Regions from separate parts of the Neobacillus sp. SAB-20_R2A genome, predicted to be linked through region 4. Evidence: predicted binding sites of a transcription regulator. Region 4 holds the regulator's gene; each other region holds the start of a gene.

Region 1 (5,482 bases), 540 kb from region 4:
TCTGGGTAACATGCACGGACTGCTGGCTGTCAATTTTATCAATACATTCCACGTTTTCTTCAACAAGAGCTGAAAGTGTTACAGTCTCTGCACATTTTTTAGATAATTGCTCCAGCTCCGGCCTAAGCGCCCTTTGGAGAGCCTCATTTTGGTCAAAACGGTCAACAATGAGATAAAATTCCTCTACTCTTAAACCATAATCCCCATTTTCCTGTTGAAAAACAAAGCCTCTTCTTTGTAGGGTTTTTAAAATTCTGAACATTGTTGATTTATTAATATCTACTTCTTTTGATAATTCACCAACCGATATGGGTCGATTAATCATGGATAGATATTTTATTACTTGTAATCCTTTATCTAAAGTTAATAAAATTTCTGAACTTTCTTTAGTCATGCTTAACCTTCTTCACTCTCTGCACAACAAGATGCTGTACGTTATGACAAGAACAAGGGTATTTATTTTCAATTTTTGCAACTAATTCATAATCATATCCATAACAATCCATAATAATATGATTTGCTTGATAGAATTCAATTTCTTTCTCGATTTCATCTAGAACAGCAGGTGATTTAGGATGAACAGCTGCAAAATACTTTTTCCCCTTAACATTGCTCCATTTCACTTGAGCTGATTTTAGCTGCTCTTTGATTGGAACAAAAATGACGGTCGTATCATCACTTTGAATTCCTGCCACGGCTTCTTTCATCTCTTGAACTGGATAAATAATCGGAGTTTGATCGGATGTGCATTCAAACTCACTCATACAAAGAACGGCAATAGCATCAGATGATTTCTCGTATTCTTTTATTAATTTTTCAATTTTCTGCTCGATTAGCTGGTGATTTATATTTGCCATTCCATTTTTTAATACAACATATAATTTTTCTTCCCCTGGCTGGTTTGCTAACCAATTGATTTTTTCCTGAGAAACATCATCCAGGGCGCCTATCAGCTGCAGCTCATCCACTCCACCTAAATGAAAAGCCTTCATTAAGTCCTCTCTTGGAGTTTGGCCAATTGTTAGTAACGTTATCATCCTATCCCCCCAACTTTGAGTTTTATTTCTATTATAGAAATAGTTGTTTCTATTTTATCTATAATAAAAAATATTATCGAATGGAATTGGGATTGTCAATTTACTAAAAATCAAATTAGATTTGGGAATTTCAGAAGGGGTTACGAGAATGAAGGTAGAACTATGTAACCCTTGCTTCAAATCCAACTGCCATTTTCGGCGGCTTTACTTTCCAAAGTGAGTGTTTTATTTACCTATTACAATCATTCCCTATACCAAAAAGCAAGAAGATCCCCCTGTGAAATATGCTAAAATTTACATTGAGGGGGTTAGTGTAATGATATTGGTGAGTTCGTGTTTAGCGGGATTGGAAGTGCGATATAACGGTACACATAGTTTAAATAATAAAATTAGGAAACTAGTAGAAGAAAATAAAGCAATTACCATTTGTCCAGAATTACTTGGCGGCTTTTCAACGCCAAGAGCGCCTGCTGAAATCACCGGCGGTAACGGTGAAGATGTTCTGGATGGAAAGGCGAAAGTAGTAGATCAATCAGGAAATGATGTTACCCAGCTTTATCTAAACGGAGCTTATGCTGCACTTGAAAAAGCAAAAGAAATAAAAGCGACTTTAGTGGTTCTTAAGGAAAATAGTCCGTCTTGCGGGAGTTCGATGATCTATAACGGCAAATTTATTGGCGAAAAAATAGAGGGTATGGGAGTCACTTCTGCCTTACTAAAAAGAAATGGATTTAAAGTCATTTCCGAAGAGCAATTTGCGGAAAGCTTACTTTAAAATATTGACACTCTATGGGGGATAAAATGCTCCAAATACTGAAGAATTCAAGTCATTTGATTATTGTCATACACGAAATCTATGGCATTAATCAACATATGGAAGACTTTTGTGATTTATTATCAACACAGGGTTTTGATGTGATCTGCCCGAACTTATTAGAGCGAGAACAACCTTTTACTTATTCTGAAGAAGAGATTGCCTACCATCATTTTATGAACAATGTAGGTTTCACCGAAGCTGTTAAAAAAATAAAGAATCTATTGTTAGATGTAAAATATAATTACGAAAAAATATATCTGATTGGATTTAGCGTTGGCGCAACTGCTGCTTGGCTGTGCAGTGAGGAAGATAGTCTGGATGGAGTCGTCGCCTATTATGGTTCGAGAATTCGAAATTACCAACAGATCGTGCCGCGATGCCCTACGGTTTTATTCTTTCCAGAAGAGGAACAATCCTTTAATGTCGATCAGTTAATTTCAAACCTTGATCAAAAAAATATCGAGATCCATAAATTTAGTGGACAACACGGATTTAGTGACCCGTACTCTGCTAAATTTAAGGAACAATCATTTCAACTTGCCTTCAACGAAATGTTGAAATTTTTAAAGAAACACCAATAAGAGAACGTTCATATTTACATTGGATAATTTATGAAATATAAACACACCGGATAATTCACTTGCAGGAAGAACATAATATTTTTAACTTATCGATGCCAACTATTACCGTTTTGACTTTTGCAAGGGAGAACAGCGATGCCAGGATCTTTAGAAATCATCTTTAGAACCTTAACAGCATTTATCATCTTATGGGTTTTTGTACACATTCTTGGGAAACAGACCATATTCCAAAAGACGTATCACCTTTTCATCGCTACGATTACCATGGGAACCATTGCAGGAAATCTAGCATTCAATCTAAATATTAAGTTCCGGTATTTTATCCTTGCATTCGTTATAATGGGTGCTGTTATTTTTACATTGAATACCCTCGCTGTTAAAAAACACCGCTATAAGGAATGGATTGCCGGAAAACCAACTTTCTTAATTCAAGAAGGAAAAATCATGGAAGAATCACTTAAGAAGATTGGTTATTCTTTAGATATGCTTACACAGGCATTACGCGGAAAAGATATCTTTAACATCGAAGAAGTGGAATGTGCCATTTTAGAAGTAAATGGTTCTCTATCAGTTTTAAAAAAAGCAGAATACCAAACTGTAGTGCGAAAGGACCTAAATTTGGTCCCACTCTCAAGCAAGGTTCCGGTAGAACTGGTGATTGATGGAGAAATATTAGACAAAAATTTTTCTACCCACGATTACGATAAAGACTGGTTCTTGGCAGAATTAAAAAAGAGAAACGTTCAGGTCTCTGAAATTTCTTACGCAGTTGTAGGAACAAAAGGAAACTTGTATATTGATTTATTTCGCGACAACTCAAGTTAATATGATGCATAGGGACGGTTCTCTTGTCCCATTCCACAGTGCCGGTTCAGGTTCCATCTCCAGCAAATACAGCTGAAAAAAGCTGAAAACGATGCAAAAGAACCGTCCCCATGCATCTAATTTAGGTTGACAGGTTTATTGTCTATGACTGATTGGTTATCTTTCACGGTTTGGTTGTTGCCTTTTACTTTGCGTTTAAGGACTGTTTTTCTAATGAATGGCTTTATCCAGCCGTCTAGTCCGACTCTTCCAGCATTAGCGCCTGCAAATAGGATTATAACTCCTAATAAAATATCTAATGGGTTCGAAGAAATCGTTCCAGCAAATAAATAAGAGAAGTTCATCAATAGACCAAAGAACATGGCAGCTGTTGTTAAGCATCCTAGTAATAATCCTAAACCAACAAGAAATTCACCTAAAGGAATAATCGTATTGAAGATATGGGCATTAGGCAATGCAACATGTTTTAAGAAATCAACATACCAGCCAAAAACAACCGCACCGTCAGGACCTTTAACTGGGTTAGCGATTGCTCCTTTTAAAAATCCCGAAGCGTCAAAATCCCCGCTTGATAATTTGTGCCACCCCGCCGTGAGCCAAACGTAACTAAGATATAAACGAAGAACAGTTAAAATACCAGATGCAGTTTTGCTTTGTCTTAACCAATTTACTAACATTAACAACACCTCCGCAATTTAGTTTCGATACCTCCACAGCATAGCAAATGTATTTTGGCTTCAGGGAGGATTGTTCAAGATTTAACAATCTCTTAAAATAAATTCAAACAAAAGCAAAAAAATTTTAACAAATGAAACTATTTGTTACACGAATGTAGTAGAAATTCAGCTGTTAAAATTAATAAAAAAGTTAATCATCTTAGTAAGGAATAAAACCCCCTACTTTTTCTATTTTCAACCTTTTTCAGCATTTACCAAAACATAACAAACAAGCTTAAAGTTTTTTTATATAATAGATTTATAGCAGGTTTGTTTTGACTAATAGGATTTAAAAAAACGGCAAAAAAAAGGGGGATTCTGTCTTATGCAGCACATTGAGACATTACTTCGTGATTATGAGTTGTACCATAAAAAAACAGATATTATCTCAGCTTTGAAAAGCTCCATTAAAATAGAAAAAACAAAAGTCGATGAAGAGTTTATTCCTATTGGTTCCTCGAAATTAGGCGGTTTGCCAGATCTGCCTGATGAAATGGAATTCCCCAAATTTGATAAAGGCTACTTAACGTTTGTCGGCCAATTTAACCTAAAAGAAATTAAACCATTTGATAAAGATTCTTTGCTTCCCGACAGCGGGATATTGTATCTTTTTTACGATGTCGCTGAGCAGCCTTGGGGCTTTGAAGAGGATGAAGGATGTTTTAAAGTCCTTTATTTTGATGGCGATTTGAACACACTGAAAAGAAAAGATTATCCAGAGATCACCGATGACTATTATCCATTAAATGCTTTCCAGGTGAATTTCAAGAACATCTCTACGATATCTGAAAATCCTGCTAATCTTACATTTGAAAACGAAGACGAAGAAGAGAACTTTTGGAACTTTCGTCAAGAATTAATGCAGCCGGAAGATGAAGAAGGTAACACCTCCCCCGCTCATTACATGCTTGGCGAACCATTTAATGTGCAAAACGATGTGTTCGAAGAGCTATATAACGACGAAAAGGAATCGGTATTATTGTTCCAAATCGACTCCGATGAAGAGGATTTAGAGGTGATGTGGGGAGATTGCGGGCTGCTTTACTTTTGCATTAAAAAGGAAGAATTAGCAAACAAGCAATTTGATAGAGTAAGGTTTACATTACAATGTTTCTAATCCTGAAAAGAGCATCCAATTTGATGCTCTTTTTATTCACAAGGAATTTACAGAAGACACACTGATAAATTTATTGTTACAACCCCAAAGAAAATATTTAAATTGCCAGGATATCCTCCGTAACCCACCCGTCACACAAAAACCGGCATCCTAAAGATGCCGGTCAAGTGCTGTTCCTTATTTTATATTCCCCGTATTAGTAAGGAATGTGACTATTTCTGGGAATATCGCAAGCAGTCCGATGAATAGTATCATGATAATGGCATATGAAAAGACACCACGAGTAATTTCTGACATAGAGGCGGATTTGTCTACACCCTTTAATACGAATAAATTCAGTCCGACAGGTGGTGTAATTAATGCTAATTCCATATTAATAACCAAAATAA
Region 2 (5,482 bases), 2.3 Mb from region 4:
ATTCATGAACATAGCCAAGCGGAATTTTTGATATGCTTTTATTCACAGGAATTATTCCCCCCTCCACCTATTTATCATTCTTACGACATGACCATGCTTTCAAACAGCTCTTTTCGCACTTTTTGATCCTCAGTAATTTCTTTCCAAGGGTCCCTAATGACTGATAGAGCCTTTTCCATTCTGGCATTTAATGCTGCACGTTTTTCCTGATCATCTAACACAGCGCGGACATGCTCCAAACCAACACGCTCAATCCAGGCCGATGTTCGTTCTAAATAGTTGGCTGTTTCCCGATAATATTGCAGGTAGGCGCCCGTAATCCCCATAACTTCTTCTTCCGTTTTTACTTTGTATAATATGTCTCCCCCGCGAATGTGGGTTCCCCCATTTCCGCCGACATAAATTTCCCAGCCGCCATCTATTCCGATAAAACCAATATCTTTGAATCCCGACTCAGCGCAGCTTCTAGGACAGGCGGATACGGCCATTTTTACTTTATGAGGAGTTTGCAGCCCTTCAAATCTCTTTTCCAGCATGGTTCCCAGACTGATTGAATCCTGGGTGCCGAATCGGCAAAACTGATCTCCGACACAGGTTTTTACCGTCCGAAGCGATTTTCCGTAAGCAAACCCGGACGGCATGTCCAAATCCTTCCATACTTTTGGCAGGTCTTCTTTTTTGACCCCAAGCAAGTCAATTCTCTGTCCCCCTGTTAATTTGACTAATGGAATATCATATTTATCAACCACGTCTGCAATCCGCCTTAGGTCATGTGAATTTGTCACACCTCCATACATCCGTGGAACGACTGAATATGTTCCATCTTTTTGAATATTCGCATGCATACGCTCATTCACAAAACGCGATTGTTTTTCATCTTCATAACCGGTTGGATTAACCATTCCCAAATAGTAATTTAGAGCTGGGCGGCATTTCGAGCAGCCTTCTTCCGTGCTCCAACCCAGGACAAACATAACTTCTTTTATGTGGGTCAACCCTTTTGTTTTAATTTCTTCAATCACTTCATCTCTTGATAGTGATGTACAGCTGCAAATCGGTTCTTTTTGCAAAGAGACATCAGCCTCGGATCCTAAAGTAATCTGTAAAATCTCTGCTACAAGTGGTTTGCAGCCTCCGCAGGAACGGGATGCACTCGTACATTCCTTAATATCATTGACGGTCGAACAGCCTTTTTCCTGAATCGCTTCGATGATAGTACCTTTTGACACGCCATTGCAGCCGCAAATAATTTCTTCATTGCTCATGGCAGCAGTCAGACTGTCTCCGGAATCCTCACCATTTTGGTTTAAAATGGCCACTTTTGTTAAATTGGAAATGTCTGTTTTCTTTTGAATCATGGAAACTAAACGGTTTCCTTCGCTGCTGTTACCAAATAGAACAGCACCGACAATTTGATCACCGGATAAGACGATTTTCTTGTAAATGTTATTTTGTTCATCAAAGACTTTGATGGCTTTTTTGTCTTTCTCCTCATAAAAGTCACCGGCTGAAAAAACTTCAACACCCGAAACCTTCAACTGGGTAAATAAAATAGAGCCTTTATAAGGTTCCGTTCTTACCTTGGAGATTTGTTTGGCTAAAATTTTTCCTTGTTCGTACAAAGGTGCCACTAAACCATAAGCAATTCCATTGTGCTCTGCACACTCACCAACCGCATAAATATGAGGGATATTCGTTTCCATATAGTCATTGACAACAATGCCGCGATTGACAAGGAGTCCGCTTTCTCTTGCCAGGTCAACATTTGGTCTGATTCCGGCTGCCATCACCACTAAGTCCGCTTCAAGTTCTGTCCCATCACTGAACCTTAATCCTTTTACCCGTTCTTCTCCCAAGATTTCCTGTGTTGGTTTTTCTAATAAAAAGTTCACGCCTTGTTTTTCTAATTCTGTTTGCAGCAGTTTCCCGGCGGTTGGGTCTAATTGGCGTTCCATCAAATAGGGGGCAAGATGGATGACCGTAACATCCATTCCTAAGTTTAGTAGTCCCCTTGCCGCTTCAAGCCCCAGCAGGCCTCCTCCAATTACTGCTGCCTTTTTAAATTGTTTGGATGTTTCAAGCATGACTTCTGTGTCTTTAATATCACGAAAAGCAGTTACCCCATCTAAATCCTTTCCCGGTATTGGAAGGATGAAGGGCAGAGAACCCGTTGCCAAAATTAATTCATCATAAGGTTCTATCCTGCCTTTATCTGTAATGACTGCATTCCTGCTGCAATCAATTTTGATGACTGTTTCACCCGTATATAACTGAATATTGTTAGTACGATACCATGCCCAGTCATTTAAAGTTATATCTTGAACACTTGTATCACCCTGCAGAACCTTCGAGAGCAAAATTCTATTATAATTCGGATGCGGCTCGCTTCCGAAAATAGTAATCTCAAACAATTCTTTTGAAATACTCAGGATTTCTTCAATGGTTCTTACACCAGCCATTCCATTCCCAACTAGAACTAGCTTTTTTTTCTCCACCTGGCATTCCCTCCTTGTTAAGTTTTTTAAAATATATCACACCCTTTTCAACTTGTTACCGTTCATGTAAGGTTTCCTAACGTAGTTTTTAAATTAAAAGCTTTCATTCAAAAAAGCGGGCTTACTTTAACCGCACTCAATTTATAACCCGGCATTTTGCAAATCGGATCCAGTTCCTTTGCTACGAGCAAGTTAACATTTTGCGAATCCGCCCAATGAAAAGGAACAAACACCGTATCCGGACGTATTGTTTCCGACCATTTGCTTCTCACAACTATACTCCCTCTTCTGGATTCAATTTTTACCAACTTTTCATCGCCGATTCCGTAGGCCTTTGCCGTTGAAGGGTGGATTTCCAGAAAGGATTCAATGTTTCTTGCGGCTAATGCCGGGCTTTTTCTTGTTTGCACACCTGTTAAATAATGCGAAACGACTCGGCCTGTTGTTAGATATAACGGATACTCTTCGTTTGCCTTTTCTTTGGAAGCGGCCAATTCATTCGGCACTACCGCCATAACCGCTTTACCATCCGGATGAGCAAAAGAGGTTTCGAACAATCTATTTGTCCCATTGCTGGATTCATCCGGACACGGCCATAACAAACCGCATTCCTTTTTTAAACGATCATATGTTATGCCGAAATAATCAGCGATTCCTCCACGGCTCGCCATTCGTAACTCATTAAAAATTTCTTCCGGTGATGCATAGGAGAAATATTTCCCTTTGCCTAGAGCTCTAGCGATGTCACAAATTATCTCCCAATCATGTTTCACCTCTCCAGGACACGGAAAGCTCGCTTCCCTTAACAATACCCGTCCCTCTACATTCGTCATTGTCCCTGTATCTTCAAGATAAGAAGAACTTGGTAAAATTAAATCTGCTAATCTAGCAGTCTCGGACACAAATAAATCTACGGCAACAAAGAATTTTAATTTTTTTAGAGCTTCTTGTACGAAAACGGCATTCGGATTGGAAACAATCGGGTTGGAACACATGAGCAGCATTCCTGTTATTTCACCTTCATAAATTTTTTCCATCATTTCATAGGCTGAAACACCCTTTCCGGGCAATTCCTCCACAGGGATTCCCCAGACACGGGCCATAAATTCGCGATGTTCCTCATTTTCAATTGAGCGGCAACCTGGAAGCTGATCTGCTTTTTGACCGTGTTCTCTTGCTCCTTGGCCATTTCCCTGACCGGTAATCGCTCCATAACCACAATTTAGCTTCCCAATTTTACCTGTAACAAGCAGAATATTCAGGAAATTGCACACAGCAACAGAGCCATCTATTTGCTGCTCCACTCCTCTAGCGGTAAAAATCATTCCTGATTTCTCTTTCCCAAACTTTCTCGCTGCTGTTCGAATTTGCTCGATGGAAACACCTGTTTGTTCTGCAATTTGATCCAACCTCAAGCTGTGGACGTAGTCTTTAACAGCTTCAAATCCATTTACCCGCTCCTCTATAAAACCATGATCCAAATAGCCTTCTTGAATGATGACCTTTAATAATCCGTTAGCCAGAACGGCATCAGTTCCCGGTCTTATCTGTAAGTGTAAATCAGCCAATTTCGTTGTCGCCGTTTCCCGTGGGTCAATGGCTATGATAAAAGCACCGTTTTCTTTTGCCTTCTCAAAATATGGCATGATAGTAGGCTGACATTCGGCAATGTTTGTTCCTGCTAAAATAACGCAACGCGCAAACGGAACTTCGGATAAACTGTTAGTGAACCCTCTGTCCATTCCAAACGTTTGGTTGGCGGCGGAAGCTGCGGCAGACATGCAAAAACGGCCATTATAATCAATGTATCTGGTTTTTAACGCTACCCGTGCAAATTTCCCCAACAAGTAAGCTTCCTCATTAGTAAGGGATGCACTCCCGTAAACAGCCATGGCATCGTGACCATCCTCCGCCTGAATTCGGGTAAACTTTTCTTTGATGTGATTTAAGGCTTCCTCCCAGGAAATCCGGACAAATTCCCCATTTACTTTTAATAACGGGTATTTCAAACGCTCGCGATGGAAGGCGTGTTGATGGGCATTTGCACCCTTCATGCATAAGCGCCCCTCGGAAGTTGGATTTTCCTTGCCCACTGTCATATATCTTTTCCTAGAAACAATCGATTGTTCGATCAACTGCATCTTACATTGCATGCTGCAAAATGGACATTGTGTATCGTACGTTTTTTCCTTTTCCACTTCCTGCTGCTTGTTTCGAAAATACTTTAATAATAACTCAGTCATGGACGCCCACCCTTTTCTTTCTTATCGATTCATCCTCTCTTAACCTCTTAAGCAATTGCTGGCGAAGCTCATCGTCAAACAATACTTCTCTTACATGGATTAGGCCCGCTCGTTCTAACCATTGCCATGTCCGCTCACGGTAATTGGCTGTTTCTCTGTAATATTGGATAAAACCGGAAACTATTTCGATTGCTTCTTCCTTGGTTACTGAAATACATAATAATTTTCCGCTTCGAGGGACATGCCCAGAGCTGCCGCCTACATATATTTCCCAGCCCCTGTCAATTCCAATCAGGCCGATATCCTCTGTTACAGGAACCGCCACATTATGCATACATGGGAAAATATCAATTTTTATAGGGTAGGGTGTTAATAGACTTTCAAATTTCATTTGAAGACACTCAGCAATTTGAGGAGCGGAATGCCAGTCACATTTACATATTTGTTCCCCGATATTAGTGTTGATGTTACCTTGCATGTTGGCTTGTTTATCCACGTATTGCGGATCTATCATGCTTAAATAATATTGAATAGCTGGGGTACAGGTCGGACAGCCAGTCGCATTTTCCCATTTGAGAACCGCTCTTACCTCTTGGACAGTAGTTAATCCCCTTAATTGCATCTCTTTAACCGCTTCTTCTTCTGTTAATGATGTGCAAGAACAAAAGGGTTTTAAGTGATTATCTTTAACAAATTGTTCACTCTGAATTAAGGATAGGAGATCTGCTACTAACGGTTTACAGC
Region 3 (5,482 bases), 2.0 Mb from region 4:
TCAATACTGTAAATAAACAGGCAGTATAATACGCCTGAAACAGTAAAGGAATGACAAGGATTTCCACACAAACAACGAAATAATTCGGATGCTTAATAAAACGGTACGGACCCTTACGTATAACGTCTGCATTTGGAAGCACGAGTATTTTCGTGTTCCAATACCTGCCCAATGACGCAAGTGCCCATATCCTCAAGGCCTGGGCGAAGATAAAAGCAATAAAAATAATCAGCCATTGAGGTGATAACCCGTGATTAAAGATGAACTTTTCCATACTAAAGCTAAGTAAAAATAGTACATGCACAAGGACAATCCAACGGTAGTGAACAATGCCAAATTCAAGTGCTCCCTTACTCTTCATCCATTTTTCATTTCTTTTTGCGAATAAAATCTCTGCTGCACGCTGGAAAATGATGAAACCCATAAAGCTAATAAATGGCAGCAAGTCCTTCAATCAAACCACCTCAATAGAAGCATTTCCGAACTGAAACCCGGTCCAAGAGCGGCACAAAGCCCATTTGACCCACGTGGAATATCCATTTCCAGATATTGTTTCAACACATAAAGAATGGTAGCAGAAGACATATTTCCAAAGTTTTTTAACACTTCGAGCGAAACGTCTGTCATCGACGCAGGTATGCCAAGCGATTCAACATAGGCATCCAACACCTTTTTACCGCCCGGATGGGCAATGAAATAGTCTACTTTATCTATTTGAAGCCGGTGCTTATGTAAAAATTCTTCTGCCACTGGCTTTAGCCAATTATGTACGATTTTTGGTATATCACGAGAAAACCGGACAAACAATCCTTCATTTTTTATATCCCAACCCATCACATCCAAAGAATCGGGGAGCAGTGCGGATTGAACCGCTAATATGGACGGGTATGTTGTTTTTAAGCGAAAATCCCCGATATCGCAGGAATCACCACATATTAACGCACAGGCAACCCCGTCTGCAAAAAGAGATGTCCCGATTAAATTGCTCTTCGATAGATCATTTCGCTGAAAGGTAATACTGCAAAGTTCAACAGAAAGAACAAGGACTTTAGCTTTTGGAAAGGCCATGCAATATTCAAAGGCACGGGCAAGACCTGCAGCGCCGCCTGCACAGCCCAATCCCCAGATTGGGATTCGTTTCGTGTGGAGATGAAAAGGCAGCAGGTTCATTATTCGTGCTTCTATACTTGGAGTTGCTATCCCTGTGGTGGAAATATAAAAAATGGCATCAATGTCTTCGTAAGGAATTTTTTTCTTAAGAAACTGATTGTTATCCAGACATTTTACAATTGCCTCCCTCCCAAGGGTAACGGCCGATTCGATGTAGACATTGTTCTTTTCCTCAAAGGAATGATTCTCCTGAAACCAGCCTACGGGATTAACAAAATATCTTTTCTCAATAAGTCCATTTTCAAAAGCCTTTAATAACCGCCCAATTTCTTTAAATGAACCAGAAAACAATTCCCTTGCAAACTCTGTCGCCTGCGTCTGTTTAATTTCATATGGAGGAATAACTTCTGCAATGGAAAGAATTGTAGGCATACTTCATTCTCCTTAACCAAAGGTAAGGGTATTTTTTGCCAATTTAAAGAAAATTATTCCAGACATAAAAAAAACTTCCCCATTCGGAGAAGTAAACGTTTTGAAGGTTGTTGTTGTTGTGCATGTTTATTATATCTTGTAATAGTTATTCCTTCATTATATAAACTTTTCCAATTCTCTAACTTATCCCGAATCTTATTTTTCCGGTTGCTTTTGAACCTCAATTTTTATTTTATTTCCCGCCAATGTCCCGCAAACCTTACAAATTTCAATCTTATTATACAAAAGACGGCAATGTTCGCAATAATATTTCTCCAAACCAACCACTTCCAAGGAAAAGATTTTTATTATTATCATATTTTTCTTACAGAGAATTGTGACAAAAAACGAACTGCCGATCATCCATTACGTAATGAAATTATCAATTATCTAAATCACAGGCTTGGTGTGATGTTTCACACTTTAGTCACAATTTCAGGTGGGTAATTGTGACTTTAATCACTGTTATACCAACTTATTAACATTACCATAGTAGATAACTAAGGAATGAACAATTTGTGAATTCTTGAATTTGATATTTTACTTTCAAAATTGTTTTGTATTATGAAAGAGAAATCATTTATTTACTTTTCATTTTCTGAAGGGAGTGTAGGGGGATGGCAAAGGCGGAACTAAAGACAAAGCACCAAACAGAGATTGAAGACAGTTCTTCTTTAAAGGGGACACTGGCGTCTGTATTCATTCTGGGGCTATTTATCATTGTTTCATGGGTTTCAGTTTACTATCTGTTCGTAGACCGTTTTTAGGAAATAAAGGGGGGAATTACATATGCATATGCATAAATTTGAAAAAATCTGGCTGACGTTTGGAATCGGCTGTCTCGTTGTCTTTTTAACAGTAGTCGGTGTCAGCGCTTTTTACCTGGGCAACAAACCAGCAAGCTGTTTAACTACAATAAATCCGGAAAAGGTTGATACCACAAAACCTTTCGATAAGCCGGGACTTCATAAGGTTGAAGGCAAAGAGTGGGATTATGAACTAGTATTTGTCGCATCTGCTTTCTCTTATAACCCAGCAAAGGTTGAGGTTCCGCTTGGAGCAAAGGTGAAAGTAATCGCTACCACCAAGGACGTTGTCCATGGCTTTGAAATGGCCGGAACCAATATTAATATGATGCTTGAACCAGGCTATGTCAGCGAGTATACAACAACCTTTGACAAGGCCGGCGAATTTCTAGTTGTTTGTAACGAATACTGTGGTACAGGGCACCATTTAATGTTCTCGAAGATTGAGGTGGTTAAATAATGGTTAACGCAGCAGCGAAAGTAAAGGTTGACCCACGTGACGCGAAGCTATCCATGGCGCATTTCTTTGTGGCTTTCGGAGCACTCGCTCTCGGCGGTCTGATGGGATTACTACAAACCCTTGTCCGTTCCGGAAAATTTGAACTGCCTTGGGGAATTGGCTACTATCAAATTTTAACAGCTCATGGTGTTTTAATGGGGCTTGTTTTAACAACATTCTTTATCATGGGATTTCAATATGCGGCTGTATCCAGAACTGCGGGAACACATTCCCCAGCAGCCAGACGGACCGGCTGGATTGGTTTCTGGTTAATGACTGCCGGTACCCTTATGTCAGGAACTATGATTCTATTAAATGAGGCATCTGTACTTTATACATTCTATGCACCACTTAAAGCACACTGGGTCTTTTATTTAGGATTAACCTTTGTAGTTGTCGGCAGCTGGGTTGATGGCGCCGCACAAATTATGACCTATGCAAAATGGCGGAAAAATAACCCTGGCAAGCCAAGCCCGTTGTTAAGCTTTATGGCAGTTATCAACACGGTGATGTGGATTGTGGCTACACTAGGGGTTGCAGCAACTGTTCTATTCCAATTGCTGCCTTGGTCTTTAGGTTTAGTAGATACTGTTGATGTTCTTATCAGCCGTACGTTATTCTGGTATTTCGGTCACCCGCTAGTGTATTTCTGGCTGTTGCCTGCATATATGTGCTGGTATGCAGTTATTCCAAAAATCATCGGCGGAAAGATTTTCTCAGATTCATTGGCCCGTTTATCTTTTATCTTATTCTTGCTTTTTTCGATTCCGGTTGGTTTCCACCACCAGTTGACAGAACCGGGCATTGATCCGGCTTGGAAATTTATTCAGGTTATCTTAACATTCATGGTTATTATCCCGTCCTTAATGACAGCCTTCTCTCTGTTCGCAACGTTTGAGAGATATGGCCGTTCTAAAGGAGCTACTGGTTTATTTGGCTGGTTTAAAGTGCTTCCTTGGAATGATGCCCGTTTTACAGTCCCATTCATTGGTATGGCTTCATTCATTCCTGCTGGTGCCGGCGGTATTATCAATGCTTCCAACCAAATGGACCAGGTTGTCCATAATACCATCTGGGTAACAGGACACTTCCATTTGACAGCAGCAACTTCTGTTGTACTGACATTCTTTGGAATTTCATATTGGCTTGTGCCGCACTTAACCGGCCGCAAGCTGACTAAAGCGATGAACAAATTAGGTATTATCCAAGCCTGGGTATGGTTTATCGGAATGGCATTCATGTCCGGTGCAATGCACTTCCAAGGACTGCTTGGTGCACCAAGACGTTCAGCATTCTCCACTTATGGTGACTCCAAGCAGGCGCTTGAGTGGATTCCTTACCAAATTGCCCAGGCAGTTGGCGGAACAATTCTTTTCCTTGGCATTATTTTAGTATTAGTTATTTTCATTAACTTGGCGTTCTTTGCACCAAAAGGTGAAGAAGAATTCCCTGTCGGCGAAGCAGAAAATCTGCAGGAAAAAGCACCAATGGTATTTGAAAACTGGAAATTATGGCTTGGCATCACTGCAGCCTTAATCCTGTTCGCTTACACAATACCATTCATTGATATCATTCAAAATGCACCGCCTGGATCCAAAGGATTTAAGACGTGGTAATGGCAAAGGCTTCAATCTCAACGATTGAAGCCTTTTGGTTTTTAAATTTGATAGACCTTTCGATATTTCTCATAGAGATAATCTATCAAATACTTGGCATTTAAACCTTCACTTGTTACCTCCTGCAGGATTTCAAGCGGCTTTTTCAGTTTGCCGTGCTGATGGATGTGATTCGTAAGCCATTCTTTGATTGGAAGCAGATTCCCTTCTTCAAGAAGCTGGTCGTAATTTGGAAGGTCCTCAAGCATTTTATGCTTAAATTGAGCTGCATACATATAGCCTAAAGCGTACGAAGGAAAGTAGCCAAAGCTTCCACCTGCCCAATGAACGTCCTGAAGAACACCCTCGCCATCGTGTCCAGGGCGGATTCCCAGATACTTCTCATACATGTCGTTCCAAACTGTTGGAAGGTCGGAAACCTCTATTTCATCATTAAACAATCCCTTTTCAATTTCGTAACGGATAATTATATGAAGCGGATAGGTAAGTTCGTCTGCTTCAATCCGTATTAAAGAAGGCTTTGACTCATTGATGGCCCGATAAAAAGCCTCAATATTCACATGATTGAATTGACCATTTGTGTATTTTTTCAGCAGGTCAAAATTCTTTTTCCAAAAAGGCAGGCTCCGGCCAAGAAGATTTTCATAGAAAAGCGATTGCGATTCATGAATCCCCATGGAGGTTCCTGTGCATAATGGTGTACCGATTAACTCTTTGGAAATATTCTGTTCGTATAAGGCATGCCCGCCTTCATGAATGGTGCCAAAAACAGCGGTTCGAAAATCCTGTTCATCATACTTTGTCGTAACGCGGACATCGCCAGGATTTAAACCAGTCGCAAAAGGGTGGACGGTTTCATCAAGCCTGCCAGCATTAAAGTCGAATCCCATTTGCGCTAAGATTTCCAAACTGAATTCCCGCTGCTTTTCCTTAGGGAATCGATGAAACAAAAAATCAGTTTTAGGTTTGAGGCTGGATTC
Region 4 (5,482 bases):
TTCTGATTCAACGAGTTCGATGATGATGCGATCACCTAATGGTCTTAACATTCAAACAACCTCCTCAAATATGTGTTATTCGGTCATTTATTAGCACTCGACTATGATGAGTGCTAACACAATTATTATAATAATCAATCTAAAAATCTTTTGCAAGTCTGATGCATAAAATTTATTAAAAAAAGTTACCCTTTTTTTCCACCTTATAAAGTATGGATAAAATCCATATTTCTATTCAATTTTTTCAAAGCAGGCATTCAAAATTGAAACTAATTTGTCATTAAAGGTAGAATGAAGAATAGTGATTGATTACATTTCGATTGGAAAAAATAGATGGAAAAGGAGTTTTGATTTGAAAAAGGAATACTGGATTGTCCTTATTGTTTATATTGCCATGCAGCTTTCCAGCTTTGCCGGGATTCCTGCATTTATGTTTGGATTTCGCCTTTTTGGATGGAGGCAGGAATTTGTGGTACCGGTTTGGCTGATCACAAGTTTCACCCTTGCCTTCCTCATCATTCTTGTTATCCTAAGAAAAGAAATGAAGCCTGGGGGCCATAGTGAAAGAAACACTTCAATCGGTCATTCGATAAAGTGGGCGATTTTTGGGGTTTTCCTTGCCCTATTTGCCCAATATACGGCTGCCATCATTGAGCGCCTTATTGGGATTGAATTGGGCTCTAAAAATACACAGGAAATCCTCACGATCATTAATGCCTTTCCCTTGGCCATTCTTGTAACGAGTATTATCGGCCCTATTTTAGAAGAAATTGTGTTTCGAAAAATTATCTTTGGGGCTTTTTATAAACGGTTTAATTTCTTTATTTCTGCCCTAATCAGCTCGGTGGTCTTTGCGCTTGTCCATATGGAGCCTGAGCATCTGCTGATATACTCGGCGATGGGCTTTACCTTTGCTTTTCTTTATGTAAAAACCAAACGCATCCTGGTGCCGATTTTCGCCCATGTATCCATGAACACGATGGTCGTCCTTGTTCAGTCGGTCTATAAGGATGACATTGAGCGGCTGATGCGTGAGGCAGAGGCAGTTCAAAACTTTATCGGAGGATTTCTATGAGACGTTCACCTTTGTTTTCCGGTTTGATTTATTTAATACTTGGTGTCCTGTTCACCTATTTTGCTATCGATGATGTCCAAAACAATGGCTGGGGCTTCTTCAGCTACCTTTTGGTCATCCTCGCAACCTTTGATTTTGGATCAGCCTTAAAGATGATTGTTTTTCATTTTAAGTATAAGGGGCAAATGAAAAAATGAGGCTGTCACATTAAACAGCCTCATTCTTATTAATCTTCGATTTCCTTTAGCGCAGTCTGCTGATAAATTTTAAAGAATGAATCACAGAATAAATCCCATTCGGCAGCGGCTTCCATCGAGGCCTCGCTTACTTCGCCTAAAACAGGCCGCCCCAGCAGGTCTTCAATCTGATCAGAAAACTTTTTAATTGTCTCCGCAGCGGCTCCCTCAAGAACGCTGGCCACAAACTCGGCAGGTGAATACCAATCAGAAACCCTGCCTAAATCGCGGTAAATTTGCGTTAACAGCAGATTACGCGGACCCTCCCATTGTTCGTTTACGACCACATCGCGGAAGATACGCGGCAGCGACGAAAATTCCTCCATCACTCCATGGCCGGCAAACACGGAGATAGCCTCCCGTAAAATTTCCGCTCCCTCATTCGTTGCACAGATTTTCTGCAGCAAGACAAGTTCACGCAGATTAAATAACTTTTTCCTAACTTCAATTGGATGGTCCGATTTAATTCCTGGATTCAGCGGCTTATCCAGTTGCAAGAAAAGATTATAGATTTTGAATGCCCCCGCCATCGTTCGCTCAGCGGCATGCTGGATTCGTTTCAACTTGCTTGCTGCGAGTGGATAGTCTTTTACCTTCTTTCCAAAAACACTTCGGAAATCACTGTACAAGTTTGCCTCCCGAGAGGCCCTCAGCATAAACCCGGCACAGGCAATCCCAATTTCCAGTCTCGACAAGGTCAATACAATTCCGACTGCAACTGCAATCCCCTTATCCTTTGGACCGATTGGATAGGCACGCGCCCCCTTATATTGAATCTCCCCAGTTGGCAGCTCGGCTGTTCCCAGCTTCCATTTGATCCGATTAATCTCGTACCCGTTGCGTTTCTCCTTCTCCTTATCCCCCGGAAGCCAGGATGGTACGATAAATGTCGAAACTTTGTCAGTTCCCGATATTTTTGCCGTCACCACAGAATAATCGGCATGAGCCGCAGAACAGAAAAACTTATTCCCATACAAACGATAATATTTTCCTTCCGGAACCGCCTCCAAAACATTAGCCGGCAAATCAGAACCACCCTGGATTTCTGTCATAAATTGAGCGCCAATGGCAAATTCGCCGTTTAGCCCTTCTTTTGTATGATGTAATATATCTTGAAGTTCTGGATATTCTTCATCCGGAAATTGGTCAAGCAAAGCCACTAAACCATGTGTACATGTCAGCGGACAGGTCACTCCTGCCTCACCCAGCTGATGGATCAGCATTCTTTTCACAAAGCTTTCCCAAGGTGTCATGTTACTGGAAAAAAGACCTTCTTGGAAAATTTCATTCTCTAATTGATGAACTTCTTGAGGACGAACAATCCGGTCAATCCGATGATTAAAAGCATCAAAGTGAAGCATATAGGGGCGGACTTCCGGTCTGGCAATTCTTTCGGCTAACCGGTTCCATTTTGCAGATACTATTCGTGAAAAGGATAATAGTTTTTCGTGGATTTGGCTGTGCTGAGAACCCGTAAATTTCTTGACCGCTTTTTGTAAAAAAGGTTCATCACGGTACCAATCAAGGTTGTCACGTTTTTCGAGAAATTCATCAAAGCTGTAAGAATTTTTTCCTCCTGCTTCTGTCTCTTGGGAAACAAGCTTCATAAAAACGCCACTCTCCTCATGAATGATAATTCATAATTTTCAATTTAATTTTAAATGTAAGGATATGGAAGCGTCAAATATAAGCAGAAAAACAAAAAAGAGGCTGAATAATTCAGACCTCTTCATTATTGGTGCGCCCTTCTATAACGGTATTGGTTCCACTGAAAATGAATAAAGCATCCGATGCAAAAACCTAGAATGGCCACAAAGGCAGCCACCGCGACAAGAATCGTGACCACATAGCCAACACCATTCCATCCCAGCAGGAATCCTACAAATCCAATTCCCAAACACGATACGGCAATTTTTTGATTAAATTGCTGCTGCTCCCAATCCTCAGGGATATAAGCCTTTGGGTCCTTTCTTAAAAATAGTTTTGCTATTTGCATAATCGGATTAAATCCGAATAAAAGACCAGACATACCGGCAACAAATGGCACTAACAAAAACCATTCCTGTCCGGATAACCATGTTAACACAACACTTAAAACAATTGTCCACTGGTTTATTTTCACGAGCGGACGTGGGATTGAACGAACTGTTTCTGTCATTTTAATCCCAACCTTTCCTATTGGATTACAATAATTACTTGTGTAATCATTTTACCCGCTTCAACTCCCTTTGTATAGTGATCTGTTTAGGAAAAATGTTTCAAAACGAAAAATGGGCCTCTCACCATTTTGGCGAGAAGCCCATTGATTATTTATTCTTCTACTTCGTCGTTTGGATAATGCTTTAAAAAGTAAACAAGTGATTGCAGCTCCACCGCCAGGTCAATATGATGCACGCGAATCGATGAAGGTACATTCAGTCTTGCTGGAGTAAAATTTAAAACCCCTTTTACGTTCGTTTTCACAAGTTTATCTGTGATTTGCTGAGCAACCGGAGCAGGCACCGTCAAAATCGCCACCGAAATATTTTCATCGATCAAATACTGTTCTATATCGTCCATCGAATAAACGGGAACATCGCCTATCGAACCGCCAATTTTTCCGGGGTCCACATCGAAGGCGCAAGCGATTTTTGTATTATTATTTTTTAAAAAATTGTAGTGTAAAAAGGCTGTGCCGAGGTTACCCACCCCGATTAACGCTACCTTTGTTAATTCATCTTGATCAAGAGTTTTTCGGAAAAACGATAACAAATAGGTTACGTTATAGCCGTACCCCTTTTTCCCAAGGGCCCCGAAATAAGAGAAATCCCTGCGAATAGTGGCCGAGTCCACCTTTACTGCTTCACTCAATTCTGCAGATGACACCCTCTGCTTGCCAGAAGAATGAAGGTTTTGTAAAAATCGATAATATAAGGGCAGACGCTTTGCTGTTGCCTGTGGTATTTTCATCGTTTCATTGGACATATTTCTCCCACCCTTCAATTTTAATGGATATATTAGATTTCTCTTCTAAAATCACCGTTTTTGCCGCCGGTTTTTTCCACCAGAAAGGTTGGTCCAATCACCATCCCTTTATCAACTGCCTTACACATATCATAGACGGTCAGGGCACAAACAGAGGCGGCTGTTAGCGCTTCCATCTCAACCCCCGTACTGCCTTTGGTTTTAACTGATGCAGTTATATGCAGTGTATACTGTTCCTGCCCGGCCTGCTCCCACGAAAAACTAATATTGATACCTGTTAATGGAATCGGGTGGCACATTGGAATGATATCCCATGTCTTTTTCGCTGCCATCACTGCAGCAATCTGGGCAACTGCTAAGACATCGCCCTTTTTCATTTCGTGGTTTGTGATTTTTTCATAAATTTCAGTGCTTACTGTTATGCTAGACTGGGCAATTGCCGTACGTGCCGTTTCCGGCTTATCGCTGACATCGACCATCTTGGCCCGGCCTTCTTCATTAAAATGAGTAAATTCAGCCATAAAAAAAATCCTCCTACAAAAAATAATACAATATTTTTATGTCCATGTGTGTGAAACTTTGAACTATCAGTATATTTTTTTATAATACCATTAAAAACTTCACTTCATTGCCGACATTCGGGTAATACGGTAAACTAGTCGTAAGGTAATAGAGGTGAAAAAAATGATTTTATTACAGGTTAACCAACTACAAAAATATTATGGTGCTGAACTTATTTTATCGAATATAAAACTGGAATTACAAACCCGTGACCGTGTTGCCCTTGTTGGACGCAATGGAGCGGGGAAATCAACGTTATTGAAAATCATCGCCGGCGAAATGGGCCATGACGGCGGGGAAATCATCAAACCAAAGGATGTTACCGTTGGTTATTTGGCGCAAAATACGGGTTTGGAGTCCAATTTGTCCATTTGGGAGGAAATGCTGACGGTTTTTGAGAACCTGCAGGCGATGGAAAAATCGCTCCGGAAGCTGGAGAAGCAAATGGCCGATCCTGCTGTTTTCGGGGACCCAGGAAAATACGAGCGGGTATTAAAGGAATATGATGAATTGCAAATAAAGTTTAAAGAGCAAGGCGGCTATCAGTATGAAGCCGATATCCGCTCTGTATTGCATGGGTTAAATTTTTCCGATACTACGTTAATGATTTCAAGTCTAAGCGGCGGACAAAAAACGCGTCTTGCGC

The links. The regulator Rex, encoded in region 4, represses fermentation and respiration genes when NADH is low (regulators of the CRP and FNR family bind a similar motif). The targets are predictions, from matches to a motif close to TTGTGAAATATTTCACAA.
Region 1: V5M37_RS03890 (DoxX family membrane protein) is a predicted target of Rex. The motif match lies at 4,008-4,025, and genes of this name have one in related genera.
Region 2: nirB (nitrite reductase large subunit NirB) is a predicted target of Rex. The motif match lies at 2,520-2,537, and genes of this name have one in related genera.
Region 3: V5M37_RS20315 (cytochrome c oxidase subunit 2A) is a predicted target of Rex. The motif match lies at 1,986-2,003, and genes of this name have one in related genera.

Annotation. Positions count from the first base shown of each region.
Region 1 covers NZ_CP145895.1:789,979-795,460, reverse strand. Annotated here, with positions in the region: gene V5M37_RS03915 (IclR family transcriptional regulator) at 1-394, opposite strand, end outside; gene V5M37_RS03910 (AroM family protein) at 387-1,037, opposite strand; gene V5M37_RS03905 (DUF523 domain-containing protein) at 1,354-1,812, shown strand; gene V5M37_RS03900 (dienelactone hydrolase family protein) at 1,839-2,435, shown strand; gene V5M37_RS03895 (DUF421 domain-containing protein) at 2,571-3,260, shown strand; gene V5M37_RS03890 (DoxX family membrane protein) at 3,377-3,937, opposite strand; gene V5M37_RS03885 (YwqG family protein) at 4,302-5,093, shown strand; gene V5M37_RS03880 (TRAP transporter large permease) at 5,271-5,482, opposite strand, start outside.
Region 2 covers NZ_CP145895.1:2,532,248-2,537,729, reverse strand. Annotated here, with positions in the region: gene nirD (nitrite reductase small subunit NirD) at 1-46, opposite strand, end outside; gene nirB (nitrite reductase large subunit NirB) at 81-2,495, opposite strand; gene nasC (assimilatory nitrate reductase catalytic subunit NasC) at 2,603-4,738, opposite strand; gene V5M37_RS12395 ((2Fe-2S)-binding protein) at 4,731-5,482, opposite strand, start outside.
Region 3 covers NZ_CP145895.1:4,171,453-4,176,934, forward strand. Annotated here, with positions in the region: gene V5M37_RS20305 (isoprenylcysteine carboxyl methyltransferase family protein) at 1-454, opposite strand, end outside; gene V5M37_RS20310 (type III polyketide synthase) at 451-1,542, opposite strand; gene V5M37_RS20315 (cytochrome c oxidase subunit 2A) at 2,199-2,348, shown strand; gene V5M37_RS20320 (cytochrome c oxidase subunit II) at 2,371-2,847, shown strand; gene V5M37_RS20325 (b(o/a)3-type cytochrome-c oxidase subunit 1) at 2,847-4,502, shown strand; gene V5M37_RS20330 (carboxypeptidase M32) at 4,544-5,482, opposite strand, start outside.
Region 4 covers NZ_CP145895.1:252,485-257,966, reverse strand. Annotated here, with positions in the region: gene groES (co-chaperone GroES) at 1-51, opposite strand, end outside; gene V5M37_RS01425 (lysostaphin resistance A-like protein) at 353-1,075, shown strand; gene V5M37_RS01420 (YdiK family protein) at 1,072-1,272, shown strand; gene V5M37_RS01415 (acyl-CoA dehydrogenase family protein) at 1,302-2,918, opposite strand; gene V5M37_RS01410 (DUF4395 domain-containing protein) at 3,044-3,469, opposite strand; gene V5M37_RS01405 (redox-sensing transcriptional repressor Rex) at 3,622-4,275, opposite strand; gene moaC (cyclic pyranopterin monophosphate synthase MoaC) at 4,308-4,796, opposite strand; gene V5M37_RS01395 (ABC-F family ATP-binding cassette domain-containing protein) at 4,960-5,482, shown strand, end outside.